2 linked regions of the Filimonas effusa genome follow. The protein of the gene in region 2 interacts with the protein of the main gene of each other region in a pairwise test. Links are inferred from orthologs where the notes say so. Each region holds a gene or a part of one and is shown on either strand. Other genes may lie near its edges. The genes, in order: ruvA and ruvC.

Region 1 (3,095 bases), on a different replicon or contig from region 2:
CAGGCCTTTTGCCTGCAGCAGGCTGCTTACGAGGTTGGGGTTACGGTTTGACTGGTTACCAACGAGGAAAGAATAAAGGTCGTTTGCGCCGTTCTGTGGCAGTGTATTCTGCGTTAATGAGTTGATATTATTATTATAGGGAGCGTTTTCGCCCAGATCCATGAGACCGGCTACATAACGCGTATCGGTAGTGCTTCCTGTTCTGTTGGTTACCCAAACTTCCATTCTCAGGATCTGCACCTGGCTGGTAACGATGGGCAGGTTGCTCATGGTTTTATTATAGTTGGTGCGGAAGTACTGACCTAACAGGAAGTGTTTGTTTTCTTCATAATCATCGAGCTTCTTGTTCAGGTTTTGTCTTATACCTCCTCCCTGTAAACCCAGTGACTGCTTCTGAGAGCGGTTGTTGGCGAGTGCAGTAGTAATACCTAACCTGCCGAATTGCAACTGCGTTTTAATACCAAACAGGCTTTGCACGCTTGACATGAGTGTGCCTTTTGTCTGGAATGAGATGTTACCGGCCTCAATAGAGCGGATAATTTCATCGTCCATTCCCTTATAATCGAGCTTGATCTGGTTTTCGAAGTCGAAGTTGGCAAGGGTATTGTAGTTGATAGGTAGTTTCAGCTTGTTACCTATGTTACCCATCACGTTCAGGTTGGCGTTCATATCGAAATCGAAGCCACCTGTTTTACGTGCCCTTTCCGGCAGTGTAGGGTTGTTGATAGATTGTCCCTGGTATCCCAATAAAAGGTCGACGTTACCCTGTGGCCTGATGTTTACCTTGAGGCCACCGCTGTCGACACCAAAAATGCGGTCGAACAGTTTAGGGTATAGTTGCATGGGTGGGCGTTTCACCTTTTTATTGAGATCGAATAAAGTTTGTGCGCGCTGACTGAAGTATTCTGATTCGGCCTGCTGGTGGCGGATGCGCCAGAATTCTTCGTAAGTGAGATAGGTTGGTTTGCGATAATAGGAGTTGCCTATTTTCTCAACGATATAATATTGTTTTGTTTTGGGATCGTATTCTACCGAACGTTTTACGTAGGCGGAGTCTTTTATATCGAAGGGGTTGGTTTTACCTGCGGTAAATGGGTCGCCTCTTCTGTCCTGAAGCGGAAAGCGCAGCGAATCTGACTGCTGGCTATAGGCATTACCCATGCACAGCAAGCACATGACCGTTATCGAAATGCAATAACGTAAGAGAGAGTAGTTATGGTTGGTCAATTTTCCGTTTCAGCTCTGGTTAAGTAGAAGTTTTTGCGATAGGCTTATATATTTTTTAAGGCCAATTTGATCAGCTCTTCCAAGCTGGTGGTTTCCGATAGCGGATGGGATTTCAGGGCTTTTTTCAATGCCTGTTCAGCCATTGGCCGTGCAATACCGAGGCTTACCAAGGCGTTCACAGCGTCGTTTTCAATGGAATGCTGTGGTGTGATACCGGGTAGCAGCGTTGTTTCAAGCGACTGTTTGTTCATTTTGTCGCGTAATTCCAGGATAAGCCTTTCTGCCGTTTTTTTACCAATTCCTTTAATTCCTTCCAGTTGTTTAGCGTTTCCCTGTACGATGGCCCTAACAATTTCATCCGGTTTCATCCCCGACAGCATCATTCTGGCGGTTGAAGCCCCAACACCTGATACACTTATCAATTGCAGGAAGAGTTCTTTTTCCAACTGCTCATAAAAACCATAAAGCGTTTGGCCGTTTTCTGTAATGTGCAGGTAAGTAAGCAGCTGTCCCTTTTCCATATTAGCAATAGCCGAATAGGTATTCAGGCTAATATGCAGGTCGTAACCTACTCCGTTTACGTCAACGATCACCTGTGCGGGTGTTTTATTTACAAAGAGGCCTCTTACAAATGCTATCATATCCGGTATTACATCAAAAATATAGTATTCGGCGTAATCCCGCACTTTTTATTAACACAGGTTTATGAAAATTTAATCCGACCCACTCCCTTAAATTGTAACTCCGGTTTTAGGGAAAATGTCAATACCTTTGGCAACTTTTAATTTCGAATAGCACAAGCATGACCAAAATACACGCAGCCATAACATCAGTTGGCGGTTTTGTTCCTGAATACAGACTCACCAACCAGGAATTGGAAAAAATGGTGGATACCAATGATGAATGGATCAAGACCAGGACGGGAATTGAAGAAAGAAGGATTCTGAAAGGAGAAGGAAAAGCCAGCAGTGATATGGCCGTGCCTGCTATCCAGGAGATCCTGCGCAAGAAAAATCTCGACCCTAAAGATATCGATTGCATTATTTGCGCTACGGTGACCCCGGATATGGTGTTTCCTGCTACCGCCAATATTGTAGCCGATAAATTAGGCGCCACCAATGCCTGGGGCTTTGACCTTAGCGCTGCGTGTTCCGGTTTTCTCTTTGCTCTTACCACCGGCGCTTCTTTCATTGAAAGTGGCCGTTATAAGAAAGTGATAGTGGTGGGTGTAGATAAGATGAGTTCCATTATTGACTACACTGATCGTAATACCTGTATCATCTTTGGTGATGGTGCGGGCGCCATCCTGCTGGAGCCTGGTACGGAGGGATATGGTCTTCGTGACGCTATCCTGAAAAGCGACGGCAGCGGCCGTGAATTCCTGCATATGAAAGCCGGCGGCTCTCTGAAACCCGCCAGCATAGATACTGTTACCGCCCGCGAGCACTTTGCTTACCAGGAAGGTAAAACGGTGTTCAAATTTGCAGTAACAGGCATGGCCGATGTTGCCGCCCAGATAATGGAGCGTAACAACCTCACCGCCGATGATATTGCATGGCTGGCACCTCACCAGGCTAACCTTCGTATCATTGATGCTACTGCCAACCGTATGGGTCTTCCCAAGGAAAAGGTGATGATCAATATTCACCGCTTTGGCAATACTACGGCGGCAACCATACCGCTTTGCCTCTGGGAATGGGAAAAACAACTCAAAAAAGGCGATAATATCATTCTCGCAGCTTTCGGCGGCGGCTTCACATGGGGCTCCTGCTGGGTGAAGTGGGGGTATGATGGAAAGTAGAAAAAGGTTATCTTACAGTAAAGCTTGTCAATTATGCAAAAGATTTTCTTTCTTTTACTGGCCTTAT
Region 2 (3,082 bases):
GCTGCTTTAATCAGGGCCTTGGATAAGGGACTCATCAGGGCAGCAGGTGTCGATGTTATTGAAAATGAGAAGCTTGCAACCCATACCCCGGAGCAAAAAGCACAGCTGGAGCAATTGTGCAGCTTCCCCCAGGTAATGGTTACGCCGCATATAGCAGGATATAGCCACGAAGCCTATTTCAAAATGGCCAAAGTGGTGCTTGACAAACTGGATATTTTAGGCTAAGATCATAATAAAATAACCATCCTGCCTGTTTCAACGGCAACCGCTAAAGCTGCTTTTAACAAATAACAAGCACCCCGGAAAGGTTGGCAAATAAAACTAATTTGTATTTTTGTAGTTCGGCAACGCTACACGTGGTGTGTGGCGTTGTTATTTTTTTATCCCTCATAAAACCGATTCTGATATGAGTGACATCATGTATGTGACTAAAGAGACACTAGACAAAATGATGGAAGAGTTACACCGGATGAAGACGATTGACCGGCCAGCTGCATCAAGAGCCATCGCAGAAGCACGTGAAAAGGGCGACCTGCGTGAGAACGCGGAATACGACGCTGCCAAAGAAGCACAGGGGATCCTCGAAGCCAAAATGGCTTTGCTGGAAAGCCAGGTGGCCAGCGCGCGTATTGTAAGCACAGATGAAATCGATACCAGTAAGGTCTCTATCTTAACAAGGGTGACCATTACCAATATAGCTACAAAGAAAACAGTGACTTATCAACTGGTAGGAGAAAAAGAGGCTGACCTGAAAGCGGGTAAGATCTCTATCAGTTCTCCTATTGGCAAAGGGTTGCTCGGCAAAGTCAAAGGTGATGTTGCTGAAGTGCAGGCGCCTACAGGCGTTATCAAATTTAAAATAGATAATATCGCTATTTAATTGATATGACCCTCTTTTCTAAAATTATCGCAGGTGAAATTCCTTGTTACAGGATTGCGGAGAACGATAAGTTCTTCGCATTCCTTGATATTTTTCCTGCTACGCCTGGCCATACACTCGTTGTGCCCAAAATAGAAACAGACCGCTTGTTCGATCTGCCTGCTGGTTATCTTAGTGAGCTGCTGCCTTTTGCGCAACCCTTGGCGCAGGCAATCCAAAAAGCCTTCCCTTGCGATAGGGTGAATATTCTTACACTGGGTTTTGAAGTGCCGCATGCGCACGTTCACCTGTTGCCAATGAATGGCATGGCCGATGCCGATATCATGGCTTCAAAACAAAAGGCAACACCCGGAGAACTGGAACACGCGCAAAAACAAATTCTGGCACATTTATAATAAAAAGACTTTACTTACCTGGGATTGATCTTTACCCTGTCGGGGTTTTGAGAAATGAATTCTTCCCAGCCTTTTAATGTTTTAGTGGCTTTCGATAAAGGACTGCTTTGCTGGTAGTGATGGCATAATGCCACAGCCAAAGCATCTGTAGCATCAAAATACTTGGGCTGCTCTTCAATTGTTAATACCTGTTGCAGCATCTTCCATACCTGTTCCTTATCGGCGCTGCCGTTTCCGGTGATCGATTGCTTTATCTTTTTAGGAGAGTATTCAGTTACCGGCACACGTCCCTGCATAGCAGCTGCAATAGCTACGCCCTGTGCTCTTCCAAGTTTCAGCATACTCTGCACATTCTTACCAAAGAAAGGCGCTTCAATAGCAAAATAATCCGGCCGGTGATGTTGTATGAGTTCCGATACCTTGGTATGTATCATTTCAAGGCGCTCATATACATCTTTCTTATGGGCCAGTTTCAGAACATCCATTACCTGCAGTCTTGCCTGCCGCCCATATACTTCTAATACGGCGTAACCCATTACCAGGGTGCCGGGGTCAATGCCAAGAATAATATAGTCGGGTTTCTTAATCACAACGTGAAAATAAACGTTTCAAACTTGATATTGATATTTATGCCTGTTTCTCCTGTGTACAATGCCTATCCATTTCCGGAAGCAGCTATAATTCCGCTTCGGTTCTTCTCTTAAGACGATGAGCGGAAAAATTAATGTACGTTTGAGCAAAATTACAGGAAGCTGAAGCGTAAGTATAAGATATTACTGAATTATATAGTAGGACCGATATTGTTTGTTGCGTTGTCGTATGTGATTTACCGGCGCGTCCAAAACCAGGAAAATCTGCATCAGTCATGGGATACCATCCTTAGTTCTCTGAAAGGTCCCCAGCAATGGAAGTTCTGGCTGGTAGTGGCGTTGAGCCTCGTTAACTGGGGTATTGAAGGCCGCAAATGGCAGGTGCTGGTGGCGCCTGTTCAGGAAATTTCCCTTTTTAAGGCATTTAAAGCAGTATTATCAGGCCTTGCCCTGTCTTTATTCGTACCTAATAGAGTAGGGGAATATGTAGGCAGGATCCTCTATATGGATGAAGGAAACCGCCTCCGCTCTATTGCACTAACCCTGGTAGGAAGTGTTAGCCAGCTTATCGTTACCCTGCTCGCAGGCATAGGAGGACTTATTTACCTGCGCCTGAATATACTGGATACCGATACTCAGTTGGTGGGACTTTCCATTTTCTGGTTCGATGGGTTGCTGTATGCCGTTATTGTAGGTACCATCCTGCTGCTGCTGGTATATTTTAAACTCTCCAGGATCACAGCCTTGGTGGAGCGTATTCCTTTTGTGTCGAAATATGCATTTTTTATACAGAAAGTGGAAACCTTTCACTGGAAAGAACTAACCAGGGTGCTTTCACTTTCTATAGGCCGTTTCGCTGTTTTTACCATCCAGTATCTTCTGCTTCTGCAGGTATTCCAGGTTAATATAGGCTGGATCGAGGGCTGGTGGATGGTGTCCGTTTTATTCCTCGTACTGGCTATAGTACCTACAATACCCATGGCTGAACTTGGCGTGCGTGGCCAGGCCAGTTTACAATTATTTGGTTTGCTTAGCACGAATACAGTTGGTATTATTGCTACAGCGGCTGGTATATGGGGTATTAACTTAATATTACCATCATTGGCCGGAAGTTTGTTTATATTAGGTATCAAACTATTTAAGAAATAAGTGAAGAAATTTATTACACTTTGTTTGGGCATTATGGCCTGGGTAAGGCTGTCTGCCGATGATGATGA

The links.
Region 1: the proteins of ruvC (region 2) and ruvA interact in binary tests that used the Escherichia coli proteins (3 or more experiments, as listed by UniProt). The link is inferred for Filimonas effusa from one-to-one orthologs.

The regions. Positions count from the first base shown.
Region 1 is NZ_SDHZ01000004.1:284,639-287,733, reverse strand. The notes cover bases 71-2,920. They hold ruvA (Holliday junction branch migration protein RuvA), read right to left. Parts: upstream 1,869-2,920; coding sequence 1,272-1,868; downstream 71-1,271. Other genes in these bases: ESB13_RS20910 (beta-ketoacyl-ACP synthase III), read left to right, coding at 2,030-2,920; sov (T9SS outer membrane translocon Sov/SprA), read right to left, coding at 71-1,176. Also shown: more of sov, read right to left, coding at 1-70; more of ESB13_RS20910, read left to right, coding at 2,921-3,028; ESB13_RS20905 (DUF2147 domain-containing protein), read left to right, coding at 3,062-3,095. UniProt on the Escherichia coli protein: The RuvA-RuvB-RuvC complex processes Holliday junction (HJ) DNA during genetic recombination and DNA repair.
Region 2 is NZ_SDHZ01000002.1:875,893-878,974, reverse strand. Bases 78-2,914 are described here. They hold ruvC (crossover junction endodeoxyribonuclease RuvC), read right to left. Parts: upstream 1,866-2,914; coding sequence 1,290-1,865; downstream 78-1,289. Other genes in these bases: ESB13_RS14820 (lysylphosphatidylglycerol synthase domain-containing protein), read left to right, coding at 2,088-2,914; ESB13_RS14830 (HIT family protein), read left to right, coding at 886-1,275; greA (transcription elongation factor GreA), read left to right, coding at 407-880; ESB13_RS14840 (NAD(P)-dependent oxidoreductase), read left to right, coding at 78-225. Outside these bases: more of ESB13_RS14840, read left to right, coding at 1-77; more of ESB13_RS14820, read left to right, coding at 2,915-3,014; ESB13_RS14815 (DUF3108 domain-containing protein), read left to right, coding at 3,015-3,082.